Regions from separate parts of the Leifsonia sp. McL0608 genome, predicted to be linked through region 1. Evidence: predicted binding sites of a transcription regulator. Region 1 holds the regulator's gene; the other holds the start of a gene.
The links. Region 1 encodes HrcA, which represses chaperone genes, less so after heat shock. Its sites were predicted from a motif close to TTNGCACTCGNNNNNNNCGAGTGCNAA; they were not measured.
Positions count from the first base shown of each region.

Region 2: groES (co-chaperone GroES) is a predicted target of HrcA. The motif match lies at 4,887-4,913, and genes of this name have one in related genera.

Region 1 is NZ_CP154826.1:1,700,827-1,708,424, reverse strand. Features, by position in the region: gene AAYO93_RS08075 (PhoH family protein) at 1-933, opposite strand, end outside; gene AAYO93_RS08070 (histidine triad nucleotide-binding protein) at 992-1,345, opposite strand; gene AAYO93_RS08065 (16S rRNA (uracil(1498)-N(3))-methyltransferase) at 1,385-2,113, opposite strand; gene dnaJ (molecular chaperone DnaJ) at 2,121-3,230, opposite strand; gene hrcA (heat-inducible transcriptional repressor HrcA) at 3,257-4,279, opposite strand; gene AAYO93_RS08050 (DUF4870 domain-containing protein) at 4,494-5,027, shown strand; gene AAYO93_RS08045 (DUF4870 domain-containing protein) at 5,114-5,488, shown strand; gene hemW (radical SAM family heme chaperone HemW) at 5,485-6,714, opposite strand; gene AAYO93_RS08035 (DUF1990 family protein) at 6,718-7,365, opposite strand; gene lepA (translation elongation factor 4) at 7,433-7,598, opposite strand, start outside.
Region 2 is NZ_CP154826.1:3,048,610-3,056,207, forward strand. Features, by position in the region: gene AAYO93_RS14535 (MalY/PatB family protein) at 1-114, shown strand, start outside; gene AAYO93_RS14540 (ABC-F family ATP-binding cassette domain-containing protein) at 128-1,816, opposite strand; gene guaB (IMP dehydrogenase) at 1,902-3,404, opposite strand; gene rarD (EamA family transporter RarD) at 3,467-4,375, opposite strand; gene groES (co-chaperone GroES) at 4,513-4,809, opposite strand; gene AAYO93_RS14560 (class I SAM-dependent methyltransferase) at 4,940-6,130, shown strand; gene AAYO93_RS14565 (DUF4190 domain-containing protein) at 6,205-6,786, opposite strand; gene AAYO93_RS14570 (DUF4190 domain-containing protein) at 6,838-7,185, opposite strand; gene tsaD (tRNA (adenosine(37)-N6)-threonylcarbamoyltransferase complex transferase subunit TsaD) at 7,266-7,598, opposite strand, start outside.

The sequences.
Region 1 (7,598 bases):
GCGTTCGTAGTGCAGCGCCTGCTTCTGCTCGTCGTAGACGGTGTACGCGTCGACGATGCGGCCGACGAGGGTGTGCCGCACGACGTCGTCGCTGGTCAGTCGGGAGAAATGGATGTCGTCGATGTCTTTGAGCACACGCGTCACGAGCCGCAGCCCACTCGCGGCCGTCGGCAGGTCGACTTGGGTGATGTCGCCGGTCACGACCATGCGCGAACCGAAACCGAGCCGGGTGAGGAACATCTTCATCTGCTCGGGAGTGGTGTTCTGCGCCTCGTCGAGGACGATGAACGAGTCGTTCAGCGTGCGGCCGCGCATGTATGCGAGAGGCGCGACCTCGATGGTGCCGGCGGCCAGCAGTTTCGGCACGAGCTCAGGGTCCATCATCTCGTTGAGCGCATCGTAGAGCGGCCGGAGATACGGGTCGATCTTGTCGGTGAGTGTGCCGGGCAGGTAGCCCAGTCGCTCGCCGGCCTCCACAGCCGGACGGGTCAGGATGATGCGGCTGACCTCCTTGCGCTGCAGCGCCTGGACCGCCTTCGCCATCGCGAGATACGTCTTGCCGGTACCCGCAGGCCCGATGCCGAAGACGATCGTGTTGTGATCGATCGCGTCGACGTACTGCTTCTGCCCGAGGGTCTTCGGCCGGATGCTCTTGCCGCGCGCCGTCAGGATGGCCTGGCTCAGCACATCCGCCGGGCTGAGATTGAGGTCGGTGCTCAGCATCTTCGCCGAACTCGTGACCTCTGCCGGGCTGATCTCCTGGCCGTTCTTCACCATGACGAGTAGTTCCTCCATGAGTCGTCGGGAAGCGTCCACCTGTGCGGGGTCGCCGGAAAGGGTGATCTCGTTGCCTCGCACGTGCACGCTGACCATCGGGTACTGGCGTTCGATCGTCGTCAGCAGTCGGTCCTGGGGGCCGAGAAGGCGCACCATGGCGACACCGTCGATGTGCAGGCGCGCTTCGGCCTGGCCTTCGGGGGACGGGAAGTCGCTACTGGGCAAGGGTTCCTTCCTCGAGCTGTCCGCCGAGCATGTGTGCGTGCACGTGGAAGATCGTCTGGCCGGCGCTCGCGCCGGTGTTGAACACGAGACGGAACTCGCCGTTGGTGTGCTCCTCGGCCAGGGTGTTCGCGGTCGCGACCAGTTCGGCGAGAAGGCCCGGGTCGCCCGCCGCGAGCTCGACGACGTCGCGGTATCGCTCCGTCTTGGGCACGACCAGCAGGTGCACCGGCGCCTTGGGGGCGATGTCACGGAAGGCGATGATGTGCTCGTTGTCGAACACGATGTCGGCCGGGATCTCGCCCGCGATGATGCGCGTGAAGATCGATCGCTCGTCCGTTGCCATACGTCTATCTTAAGGGCTCTGCGCGTGAGACCGAGGGGTTCACCAGCGACCGAGCACCGCGTTCAGGACTGCGATGGATGCAGGACCGGCGGTCGACGTCCTCAGCACGGTGTCCCCGAGCCGCACGAGTTCGGCACCGGCGTCGGCGAAGCGGGTGAGCTCGGCCTGGGAGAGGCCGCCCTCGGGACCGACGACGACGACGATGTCCCGTCCGTCCGGGCGGACCGAGGTGAGCGGCACCTCCGCGGTCGGCTCGAGGACGAGCATCCGCACCGTCTTCGCCAGTGCCGGGAGCTGCTTCGACGTCACCAGCTCCCCGACCTCGGGAACCCAGGAGCGGATGGACTGCTTGGCCGCCTCGCGCGCGATCGCGCTCCAGCGTTCCCGGCCTTTCGCCACCTTGGGTCCGTCCCAGCGCGAGACAGACCGTTCGGCCGCCCACGGGAGCACCTCGTCGATCCCGAGCTCCGTGGAAGCCTGCACCGCGAGTTCGTCGCGATCGCCTTTGGCGAGCGCCTGGGCAAGGGAGAGCAGTGGAGTGGGCCGCTCGAGCCGCGAGACCGAACCCACCTCGATCGTGAGCTCGGATGGCGTCGCCGCGATCACCGACCCCGTCGCCATCAGCCCGCGCCCGTTCCCGATCGTCACCGTTTCGCCCGGTCGCGTGCGGTTCACCGTCGCCGCGTGTTTCGCCTCGGCGCCGACGATCGACAACCGCTCGCCGACCGACGTCGACACGAGGTCCTCGCGCAGGTAGAGGGAGCTCACGCCGCGCTCAGACGTTGAGGAAACGGTCGCGGAGCTTCGCGAACAACCCCTGCTGGAACCGGGCCAGGCCCGGCGCCTCCTGCTTGTGCGTGGATGCGAACTGTTTGATCAACTCCCGCTCCTTGTGGTCGAGCTTCGTCGGGGTGACGACCTGGATGCCGACCCGCAGGTCGCCGCGTCCGCTGCCACGGAGGTGCGTGATCCCGCGATCCTTCACCGTGATGATGTCTGCGCTCTGGACGCCGGCCTTCAGTTCGATCTCGATGTCGCCATCGAGAGCCCGGACCTTCGCGTGCGTGCCGAGGATCGCATCCGTCATCGCCACTTCGAGGGTGCAGAGGAGGTCGTCACCGTCGCGGCTGAAGACATCGTGGTGCTTCACTTTGATCTCGAGGTACAGGTCGCCGTTCGGTCCGCCGGCGGGGCCGGCCTCGCCGCTGCCCGGCATCTGCAGGCGCAGGCCGGTGTCGACACCGGCGGGGATGTCGACGGGCACCGTGCGGCGCGCGCGCACGCGACCCTGGCCCTGGCAGGTCACGCACGGCGTCACGATGACGGTGCCGAACCCGCGGCACGTTCCGCAGGGGCTCGACGTCATCACGTTGCCGAGGAGCGAGCGGACGGAGCGCTGGATGCTCCCGGTGCCGTGGCAGATGTCGCAGGTGACCGGGGCGGTACCCGGCTGGCAGCAGGAGCCGTTGCAGGTCTCGCAGACGATCGCCGTGTCGACCTCGAGGTCGCGGTGCGTGCCGAAGATGACCTCGTCGAGGTCGACCTCGACGCGCAGCAGCGCATCCTGGCCGCGCTCACGCCGCGACTTGGGGCCGCGACCGCCTCCTCCGCCACCGCCGAAGAACGTCTCGAAGATGTCGCCGAAGTTGCCGAAGTTGCCGGCGCCGCCGGGGAAGCCGGCCTGCGGCCCGAGGTCGTACTGCTCCCGCTGCTGGGGGTCGCTCAGCACGTCGTACGCGTGGGTGACCAGCTTGAACCGCTCCGATGCCTCGGGGCTCGGGTTCACATCGGGGTGCAGTTCGCGCGCGAGGCGGCGGTATGCCTTCTTGATCTCATCGGGGGTGGCGTTGCGGTCGACGCCGAGTACTTCGTAGTGGTCAGCCACGTAGGCAGTTCCTTAACTGTCGATTGCTAGTTCTCGCCGAGCAGTCGGGAGAGGTATCGGGCGACGGCACGGACGGCCGCCATATTGTTCGAATAGTCCATGCGGGTCGGGCCGAGCACGCCCAGCCGGGCGATGCCGGAGGTCGCAGAGGTGTAGCCGCTGGTCAGCACACTCGTCTCGGCGAGGCCGAACGGTGCGTTCTCGCGGCCGATCGAGACGGAGACGCCGTGCTGGTCGGTCGCCATCTCACCGAACAGCCGGAGCAGGATGACCTGCTCCTCGATCGCCTCCAGCACCGGATAGATGCTTCCGGTGAAATCGTGTTCGGTGCGCACCAGGTTCGCAGCGCCCGCCATCAGCAGCTTGTCCTGGCGGTTGGCCTCGATCTGCTCCACGAGCGTGCGCGCCACCGGGACGATCACGGCATGTCCCGGCTCCGACTCATCCTCTGCGAGGGCGCGGAGGCGCGTGGCGGCTTCGGCGAGGGAAAGCCCTGCGGTCGCCGCATTCACGGATGCGCGCACCTGCGCGATGCGCTGGTCGTCCAGTTCCTGCGGAACCTCGATCACGCGCTGCTCCACGGCGCCCGAATCGGTGATCAGCACGCTCAGCAGACGCTGCGGTGCAAGAGTCACGAACTCGATGTGCCGGATGCGGGAGCGCGAGACCGACGGATACTGCACCAACGCGACCTGGTGCGTGAGCTGCGAGAGGAGGCGGACCGTGCGTGCGAGCACGTCGTCGAGGTCGACGGACTGCCCGAGGAAGACCTCGATCGCCTGGCGCTGCGCGTGGGTGAGGGGCTTGAGATCGGCGAGCTGGTCGACGAAGACGCGGTAGCCCTTGTCGGTCGGAACACGGCCGGACGACGTGTGAGGCGCCGCGATCAGCTCCTCGTCTTCGAGGGCCGCCATGTCGTTGCGGATGGTCGCCGCAGACACTCCGAACGCGTGGCGCTCGACGATGCTCTTCGAACCGACGGGCTCGCGTGAGGCGACATAGTCCTGCACGATCACGCGGAGAACCTCGAGGCTCCGATCCGACACCATCTTCTCGTCGCCTCCCTGACACCGACCTGTTAGCACTCGTTTAGCCTGAGTGCTAATCATATCGCGTCGACACGCCAACGAATCATTGCACGCGGCAGTTTCACGGCAGTAACTTATGCATGAGTTCGCACGATCGCCCGGATCGATCACATCGAAAGGTGCACGCGCCTACCGAGCAGGTCCGTTAGTTCCACTGGAATGAAAGGCACCGATCATGACCGACCCCAACCAGCCGCCCGTCGACCCGACAGGCTCGGGAATCCCACCGCAGCAGCCGGTTCCACCGCAGCAGCCGGTACCGCCGCAGCAGCCGTACTCGAACGTCCCGCCCCAGCAGGCCGGGGTCCCGCCCCAGCAGCCGTACGCCGCGCCGGCGCCCGTGCCAGGTGCACCGCTCACGGCCGCCGAGGACAAGCAGTGGGCCTCCTTCGCCCACCTCGGCGGAATCCTCTGGTTCCTTCCTTCGCTGATCATCTTCCTGGTCTTCAAGGACCGGGGCGCGCTGACCCGTCAGGAATCCAAGGAGGCGCTCAACTGGCAGATCACGTGGATCCTCGCCTGGCTCGTGTCGGTGATCCTCGGGTCGATCCTGCTGGCGACGCCTGCCTGGCCGATCTCCTTCGTGTTCTCGCTCCTCATCCCGTGGGTGCTCTACATCGTGAACCTCGTGTTCTCGATCCTGGGCTTCGTGCGGGTCAACGGCGGCGGTACCTACCGTTATCCGTTCAACTTCCGTTTCATCAAGTAGCCGCCGCCTTCCGCGGCTGCGACGACGGTGTGTCCTAGGGTGGGGGCTGTCAATCGAGCGCCCACCCGGGCACCCAAGGAGTAATGATGTCTGACGCAACGCCCCCTCCGGCCCAGCCTTACCAGCCGACGCCGCAGATGAACCCGGCCGACGAGCGGCTGTGGGCGACCCTGGTCCACATCGGCGGTATCTTCTTCAACTTCATCCCCGCCCTGATCGGCTACCTCGTCCTCAAGGATCGCGGACCGTTCGTGCGGGAGCACACGGCCACCGCACTCAATTTCCAGATAACGCTCGCGATCGCGTACGTGGTCGGCTGGGTTCTGCTGGTCGTGGGGATCGGCCTGCTCATCCTGCTCGCGGTCTGGGTGGTGAACATCGTGTTCAGCATCATCGCCGCGGTGAAGGCCAATGCCGGCCAGCCCTACGTCTACCCGATCGCGATCCGCTTCGTCAGCTAGCTCGACGTGAGCAGCCGGCGCACGACAGCGTCGGCCAGAAGCCGCCCTCGCAGGGTCAGCTCGACTGATCCGCGCAGGGCGGCTTTCGCGTCGATGAGTTCGTCCGCGATGAGGCCGGCGACCTGCAGGCGACCAGCGGGGTCGAGTTCGCTTGTCGCCAATCCGTCGCGGATGCGCGTGAGCAGCAGCACCCGCTCGACACGCCTGGTTTCTGCGTCGAGGGTCTCGCGACCGGCTGCGGGAGACTCATCCGCCGCCATCCGCCCCGCATACGCGGACGGATGCTTCACGTTCCACCAGCGCACTCCGCCGACGTGGCTGTGGGCGCCGGGGCCGACGCCCCACCAGTCGTGCCCCTGCCAGTAAGCGAGGTTGTGCCGCGACCGGTGGGCATCATCCGTCGCCCAGTTGCTTACCTCGTACCAGCCGTAGCCGGCCGCCGCGAGCCGCGCATCCGCCGCTTCGTACATGTCGGCCTCGAGGTCGTCATCTGGCTCGGCCACGACACCCGACCGGATCTGCCGCGCGAGCTTCGTGCCGGGTTCGACGATCAGCGCGTAGGCGGAGAGATGGTCAGGACGGCAGGCGATCGCGGAGTCGAGTGAGCGCTTCCAGTCGTCGAGGGACTCCCCCGGCGTTCCGTAGATGAGGTCGAGGCTGACCTGCAGCCCGGCGTCGCGCGCCCACTCCACCACCAGAGGGACGCGCTCCGGGTCGTGGGTGCGCTCCAGGGTTGCCAGAACGTGGGGAACCGCGGACTGCATCCCGAACGACACGCGAGTGAAGCCGCCGTCCGCGAGACGGCGCAGATAGTCGGCGTCGACCGAATCCGGGTTCGCCTCGGTCGTGATCTCCGCATCCGGTTCGAGGCCCCAGGCATCGCGCACCGCGTGCAGCATGGACGTGAGGTCGGTCGACGGGAGCATCGTCGGGGTGCCGCCGCCGAAGAACACGGTCGAGACCGAGCGCGAGGGGATGCCGCTTCCATCGAGCGCGCGACGGGCGAACGCGACCTCGTGGACGGCGTGGCCCGCGTAATCGCTCTGGGAGACCCCGCGCAGCTCCGTCGCGGTATAGGTGTTGAAGTCGCAGTAGCCGCAGCGCACGCGGCAGAAGGGGACGTGCAGGTAGACGCCGAAGTTGCGGGACTCCCCGTCCACCGAGGCAGAAGCGGGCAGCACGCCGTCGGCCGGCGCCGGGTCGCCCAGCGGAAGAGCGCTTGGCATCCGCTACGCCGCCCTGGCCGGCAGGAGCGAACGCATGTACTTGTTCGTGTAGTGCCGCTGCACGAGTCGGAGAATGGGATACGTCGCGCGGTAGAAACCGTTCGCCGGCCGCCCCAGCGCGCGCACGACGAGCCAGACCGAACCGTCGTCCCGCTGCTCGACGATGAACGCCTCCTCGCCGCTCTCCGGATGGCCGTGGAGAGTCCCGTAGGCGAAACCGACCCGGTTCTGCTCGTCGATCACATACACGACGCGCACGGGCGCCGACACGTGGATCGGCCAGAACGGGATCTTCAGGACGGCGGTCATCCCATTGACGATGTACGGCGAGCCGTCCTCGGCGAAGACCGCCTCGGACTGACGGTGCTCCTGCAGCTTGGCAGGGCTCCCGTCCGGGTTGAAGATCACGCCCTCGTACTGCACGCCGGTGCCCTCGCGAGCATCCGTGACCTTGATGCCGCTCCCCCGCTGCACACCCCAGGTCATGAGCGAGGCGGCCGCCGCCTGGAACCGCTCCTCGCCGCTGCCGAGCCGAGCCTCGCGGATCAGCGGGCGGTAGCCCTTCGGCGGGTAATAGAGGAGATCGGGAGCCTGTGTTCCGCCCACCGCGCCGTACGTGACGGGCTGGTCGGTGAACGTGGAGCGGCGCATGCGTCAACTTTACGAGAGTCTCGGGCGAGTGGCGCCCGTCGGTCGGTCAACCGGATGCGATCGCGACCTACTTCTTGTCCTTCTTCTCGACGTCGCCGCTGAGCGCCGCGATGAAGGCCTCCTGCGGGACCTCGACGCGACCCACCATCTTCATGCGCTTCTTGCCCTCTTTCTGCTTCTCGAGGAGCTTGCGCTTGCGGGTGATGTCACCGCCGTAGCACTTGGCCAGCACA
Region 2 (7,598 bases), 1.3 Mb from region 1:
GGGACGGAGTTCGGAACGCAGGGCCGCGGCTTCGTGCGCCTGAACTTCGCCTGCTCACCCGAGGTCCTCACCGAAGCGATCGAGCGCCTCGCTACCGCGGCCCGGACCGCGTGAGCAGCGGGTTTCGTCAGCGCTGGCGCTCGACCCGTCGCTCATCCCACACTGGCTCGTCGGACTCGTAGACGCGCCCGTCGTCGCCGAACACGAGGAAGCGGTCCAGGCTCCGTGCGAACCAGCGGTCGTGCGTGACGGCGATGACCGTACCCTCGAAGCGGTCCAGCCCCTCCTCCAGCGCTTCGGCGGAGACCAGATCCAGATTGTCCGTGGGCTCGTCGAGCAGCAGAAGGGTGGCACCCGAGAGCTCGAGCAGGAGGATCTGCAGTCGCGCCTGCTGGCCGCCCGACAGCGTCTCGAAGCGCTGCTCGCTCGACGAGGCGAGCCCGTAGCGGTCGAGCGCACGGCTGGCCGCATCGCGGGCCATCCCGTCGCGTCCCCCGTCCCCACGGTGCAGGATGTCGAGCAGCGTCCGGCCCACGAGTTCGGGATGCTCGTGAGTCTGGGCGAAATACCCGGGAACCACCCGTGCCCCCAGCTTCGCCGTACCCGTGTGGGCCACCGGCGACCCGAGCTGGGCGGCTGAAGCGAGATGTCCCGCTGCCGGGTCCGGATCCGTCCCTCCCGCTGCGAGGAGCCGGAGGAAATGCGACTTGCCCGAGCCGTTCGAGCCCAGCACGCCGATCCGTTCGCCGAACCAGATCTCGGTGTCGAACGGCTTCATCAATCCGGTCAGCTCGAGCTCGACACAGTCGACCACATGGCGGCCGGTGCGCGATCCGGTGAGCCGCATCGACAGGTTCTGCTCCCGTGGGCGCAACTGCGGGGGACCCGCCTCGACGAACTTGGCGAGACGGGTCTGGGCAGCCCGGTACTGCGAGGCGACGTCGTCGTTGTACTTCGCCTTCTCCTTGAGGCGCAGCACCAGCGCCTTCAGTTTGGCGTGCTGCTCGTCCCAGCGGCGACGAAGCTCGTCGAGGCGGTCCATCCTGTCCTCGCGGGCGCGGTGATAGGTGGCGAACCCTCCTCCGTGCGTCCAGACGGTGTTGCCGGCGGCGCCCAGCTCGAGCGTGATGATCCGTCCCACCGCGTTGGCGAGAAGCTCCCGATCGTGCGACACGAGCAGGACCGTCTTCTGGGTCGCCCGAAGTTCCTGCTCAAGCCAGCGTTTTGCAGGTACATCGAGATAGTTGTCCGGCTCATCGAGGAGGAGAACCTGCTCCGGCCCCCGAAGCAGACACTCGAGCACGAGACGTTTCTGCTCGCCCCCCGACAGCGTCTTCAGTTCCCGGTATTGAGCGCGCTCATACGGAACTCCGAGGGCGCTCATCGTGCAGTGGTCCCAGACCGTCTCTTCGTCGTACCCGCCCGCATCCGCGTATTCCGCAAGCGCCGCAGCGTACGCGAGCTGTGTTTCCAGCTCATCGCGTTCGATGATCGCGAGTTCCGCGGCGTCGAGCGCCAGGGCAGCAGAGCGAACGGAAGCCGGCGCCACCGAGACCAGCAGGTCACGAACCGTGCGGTCGTCCCGAGTGTGCCCGACGAACTGGTCCATGACACCGAGACCGCCGTCGATCCCGATCGTTCCCGCATCCGGCCGGAGCTCGCCGCGAACGATGCGCAACAGCGTCGACTTGCCCGCACCGTTCGCCCCGATGAGAGCGGATACGCTGCCCTCGCCGACCCGGAACGATACGTCGTCGAGCAAGGGACGCCCATCCGCCAGCGTATACGAGGCCCCGGACACGTCGATGTAACCCATGGAATTCCTCAGTCGATACGAGCCCCGAAGGGCGCCCGCGTCGAACGAGCCTTCCAGATTACGTCACCTGCCGCGAACGCGCGACCTACCGGCGGTAGTTGGGCGCTTCGACGACCATCTGGATGTCGTGGGGGTGCGATTCCTTGAGTCCGGCTGCCGTGATGCGCACGAACTTGCCGCGCTCCCTGAGCTCCGGGATCGTGCGGCCACCGACGTAGAACATCGACTGGCGCAGACCGCCGAGAAGCTGGTACACGACGGACGACACCGGGCCGCGGTACGGGACCTGACCTTCGATGCCTTCGGCGATCAGCTGCTCATCGCTCGGAACGTCGGCCTGGAAATACCGGTCGCGCGAGTACGAGGTCTTCTTGCCGCGCGTCTGCAGCGCGCCGAGCGAACCCATGCCGCGGTAGTTCTTGAACTGCTTGCCGTTGACGAAGACGAGGTCGCCCGGGCTCTCATCGGTACCGGCGAGCAAGGAGCCGAGCATCACCGTCTCGGCTCCCGCGACGAGTGCTTTGGCGATGTCGCCCGAGTACTGGAGGCCCCCGTCGGCGATGACCGGAACACCGGCGATGCGGGCGGCGAGGGACGCTTCGTAGACGGCGGTGACCTGGGGAACGCCGACTCCTGCGACGACGCGGGTCGTGCAGATCGAGCCGGGACCGACCCCGACCTTGATCGCATCCGCGCCCGCGTCGATGAGCGCCTGAGCACCGCTGCGGGTGGCTACGTTGCCGCCGATGATGTCGACGTGCGACGCGGCGCGCTCGCTCTTCAGGCGTCGGACGATGTCGAGCACACCTGCGCTGTCGCCGTTCGCGGTGTCGACGACGATTACGTCGACGCCGGCGTCGATGAGTGTCATCGCCCGCTCCCACGCGTCGCCGAAGAAGCCGATCGCGGCGCCGACCCGCAGGCGGCCTTCGTCGTCCTTGGTGGCGTTCGGGTATTTCTCGCTCTTGTCGAAGTCCTTGACGGTGATGAGGCCGCGGAGCCGACCGGCCGGGTCGACGAGGGGAAGCTTCTCGATCTTGTGCTGCGCGAAGATCGCCACGGCGGAGTCGGGGTCGATGCCCTCGGGCGCTGTGATCAGCGGCTGGCGGGTCATCACGTCGCGCACCAGCGTCGTGCTCTTCTCGAACGGAGAGACGAAACGCATGTCGCGGTTCGTGATGATGCCGACGAGGGTCCCGTCACCCTCGACGACGGGAAGCCCACTGACGCGGAACTGGCCGCAGAGCGCATCCACCTCGGCAACGGTCGCGTCGGGTGTCGTGGTCACAGGGTTGGTGATCATGCCCGATTCGGACCGCTTGACCTTGTCGACGTGCGCCGCCTGGTCTTCGATCGAGAGGTTGCGGTGCAGGATGCCGATGCCACCCTGGCGTGCCATGGCGACGGCCATGCGGGACTCGGTGACAGTATCCATCGCCGACGACAGCAGGGGCGCGGACACGGTGATGCGTTTGGTGAGACGAGACGACGTATCCGCCTCGCTCGGAATGACGTCGGTGTGCCCCGGAAGGAGCATCACGTCGTCGTAGGTCAGTCCGATGAAACCGAAAGGATCCGTCTGATCCATTTCACCCCTTATTGTCGTCGCTGGTAATCCATGTTAACGGCTCGAGGCTGGGGAAATTCCGACTACGTCAACTCCGCAACCGTGCGCGACTGACGACCGGCCACCACCGCATCCACGGTGAGGATGAGAAGTGCGAGCCAGACGATTCCGAAGCCGATCCAGCGCTCCGGCGGCATCGCCTCGTGCAGGATCACCACACCGACGAGGAACTGGATGAACGGCGCGAAGTACTGGATGAACCCCATGTAGACGAGGGGGAGTCGGCGGGACGCGGCCGCGAAGAACAGCAGCGGGATCGCGGTGATGACGCCCAGGCCGACCAGCAGGACCGTGTGCCATGCGCTGACCGTGCCGAAGGTCAGGCCCGCCATGGCTGCGACGACAATCAACTGGATGATGGCCACCGGCGTCAGCCACATCGTCTCGAGAGTGAGACCGCCGACCGCATCGACCTGGCCGCCGACCCGCTTCTTGATCAGTCCGTAGAGGCCGAATGAGAAGGCCAGGATGAGTGCGATCCACGGAAGCGAACCATAGCCGATGGCGAGCACGATCACTGCGACGATGCTGACGCCGACCGCGACCCACTGAGCGGGACGCAGTCGCTCGCGCTGCACGACGACACCGAGGAACACGGTCACGATCGGGTTGATGAAGTACCCGAGCGCCGCTTCGACGACGTGACCGTTGATGGTGGCGAGCACGTAGGTCTGCCAGTTGACATAGATCAGTGCGCCGGCAAGCCCCATGGTGAGGACGACGCGGCGATTGCGCAGAAGTGCTCCGAACAGCCGCCAGGCGCGGGTCGCCGTCAGCAGGATGGCGCAGAACCCGAGTGAGAAGATCACCCGCCAGGCGACGATCTCGAACGCGTTCGCCGGTGCCAGCGCGAGGAAGTAGATGGGGAGGAAGCCCCACAGCACGTACGCCGAGATCGCATAGACGAGGCCGGAGCGACGGTGACTCGTCAGCGGCTTCCGCGAGTCGTCCTGGCCTGCCTCGGCGCTGGAGGTCGACTCGAGTTCAGGGCTGGACACTCCAGCGATATTACGCCGAAACGGAGAGGGCCCGGATGCTCGCGCATCCGGGCCCCCTCGACGTGGGATCGTCAGCGGACGACCACTGCGAGAACGTCGCGTGCGGAGAGGACGAGGTAGTCCTCACCGGCGAACTTGACCTCGGTGCCGCCGTACTTCGAGTAGATCACCTTGTCGCCGACGGCGACGTCGAGCGGGATGCGGTTGCCGTTGTCGTCGATGCGGCCGGGGCCCACTGCGACGACCTCGCCCTCCTGCGGCTTCTCCTTGGCGGTGTCGGGAATGACGAGACCCGAAGCAGTCATCTGCTCAGCCTCGACCTGCTTGATAACGATGCGATCCTCGAGCGGCTTGATGGAGACCGACACGGTTGACCTCTTTCTTGAACTAAGACTGGAGTTAGCACACTCACACCGAGAGTGCTAAACCGAGTCTAGATGCTGGGTTAGCAGTCCCGCAACGTGAGTGCCAAGACGAGGACGTGCGTACGCTGGGTTCATGGACAGGTCCGAACTCGTCGAACTGCTGTCGCCCGAGGGGCTGCGGCTGCTCGATTCCCTGCCTCCTTACCATTCCAACAGCGACGTCGTGCGCATGGTCAGCGATCTCCGCAAGGCCGGTCATCCACCTGCCCTCGTCGCCGCCGTGCTCACCCAGGCGCGCCTCAGGTCGAAGGCCGCAGGCAAGTTCGGCCCGTTCGCCGGCCGGATGCTCTTCACCGAGGCGGGACTCGAGCAGGCTACCCGACTCTCCGTCGCCGCCCTCCATGCCGGGCGATACGCCGCGGCAGGCCTGTCGCGCGTGGTCGACCTGGGCTGCGGCATCGGCGGGGACGCGATGGCGATGGCTGCCATCGACCTCGAGGTGACGGCAGTCGACGCCGACGAGATCACCGCGGCGATCGCGAGCTACAACCTCGCGCCGTTCGCGAACGCGTCGGTCGTGAACGAGAACGCCGAAGACGTCGAGCTGCGCGGGTTCGACGGTGTCTATCTCGACCCGGCCAGGCGTACGGCCGGCCACGGGCAGACGACCCGTCTCACCGACCCTGACGACTATTCGCCGTCGCTGAACTTCGCGTTCGAGCTCGCGACCGGACGGTCGGTCGGAGTGAAGCTCGGCCCCGGGCTCGACCGCGACCTCATCCCCACCACCGCCGAGGCGCAGTGGATCTCGGTCGACGGCCACCTGGTCGAGATGGGGCTCTGGTTCGGCGCTCTGGCCCGCCCACGCATCCGCCGTTCCGCGCTCGTGGTCGACGCGACGGGCTCACACGAGCTCACGGCGCCGGAGGACAGCGAGGACGTCGAAGCCGGCGAACTCGGCGACTACCTCTACGAACCGGACGGCGCCGTCATCCGTGCCCGCCTGATCGGCGACCTCGCGCGATCGCTCGGTGCTCGCATGCTCAGCGACGGCATCGCCTACCTCACCTCGAGCACCCTCGTTCCGACGCCGTTCGCGTCGGCCTTCCGCGTTCTCGAAACCCTCCCCTTCGCCGAACGCGACCTCAAACGGGCTCTGCGCGAACGCGGCATCGGGACGCTCGAGATCAAGAAGCGCGGGGTGGATGTGGACCCCTCGGCCCTGCGGAAGCGCCTGTCGCTGAGCGGTCGGGAGAGCGCCACCCTCGTACTCACGCGTATCGCCGGCCGCCACACGGCGCTGCTCGTCGACCGGCTCGGCTGAACTGTGAGGCGCGGGGAGCGGAACGGCGAAGGGCCGGACCGCGCGAAGCGTTCCGGCCCTTCAGGCGCTGCGGGTCAGTAGTTCAGATTCGGACTGTTCATCACGCTGAACACGCCGACGGCGAGGATGATGCCGCCGATGATCGTGATCGCGATCCCGACGAACCCGGTGATCAGGCCGGTCAGCCAGAAACCCCTCGCGGCCGGTTCCTTGTTCCGGCCGAGGAAGCCGAGCACGATCGCCGCGATCGAGAAGACGAAGCCCCAGCCGAAGCTGACGATTCCGAGGATGCCGGCGACCATCGAGATGATGCTCAGGACCGGCGATTTCGCGGCCGGCGCCGGGGCTCCGTACGGCTGCGCGTACGGCTGAGCAGGCTGGCCGTACGCCGGCTGACCGTAACCAGGCTGACCGTAGCCGGGCTGGCCATAGCCGGGAGCGGGCTGGCCGTACGCGGGCGGCGCGGGCGGTGGAACCGCTCCCGGCTGCACCGGAGGAGCGGGCTGATACGCCGGGGGAACAGGTGCCGCCGGTGCCGCAGGGGGGACAGGGGGCACCGGGGGCACAGGAGGGTTGCCCTCAGGCGCGGCCGGTGGAACGGCGGGAGGCGGAACGTTCGGTTCTGCCGGTTCGTTCGGGGTGTTCGGATCGGACATGAGCCGATCTCCTTTCGATTGGGGCGGAACGCCTCGGCGGTCCGCCGGCGCTCAGGATGTCTGGGTGGTGATGCCCACGTTGGCGAGGACGACAATGAAGACGATGGCGATGATGATGCCGAGCACGATCGAGATCGCACCGATCCAGATACCGGCAAGAGCGAGACCACGGCCCTTCTCTCCGGTTCTCTTGATCTGGCTGAGACCGATGGCGCCGAGGATGATCGCGATGACGTTGAATCCGAGGATCGAGATCACGAGCGAGATGATGGCGAGAACATTGGTCCCCGGCTGGACGGGCTGCCCGTAGCCCACGGGAGGGATGGGCTGGCCGTACCCGACGGGTGTGACGGGCTGGCTGCTGGGCACTGCGGGCGGTGGCGGTGGTGCGTCACTCATGGACCTGGCTCCTCGATAGCTGAACAAACCCTGTATGCAGCCATCGTGACAGCCCTCGGAGGAGGGTGTCAACGGATGGGTCAGCCAGCGACCTGGATCTCCGTCACCGGAAGCGTGGAATCCGCGCCGAACGACAGGGTGGACGGCTCGTGGCCGGCCATGATGAGCTGGGCTCCGAGCGCCGCGATCATCGCCCCGTTGTCGGTGCACAGCGACAACGCCGGGATGCGCAGTGCAACACCCGCTCGCGACGCCCGCTCGGCTGCGACCTCGCGCACCCGGGCATTCGCGACGACCCCGCCTCCGAGCAGAAGGCGAGGCACACCGAAGTCGGCACAGGCGGCGATGGCTTTCGTGATCAGTACGTCGACGACGGCCTCGCGGAAGCTGGCCGCGACATCCGCAACCGGCAC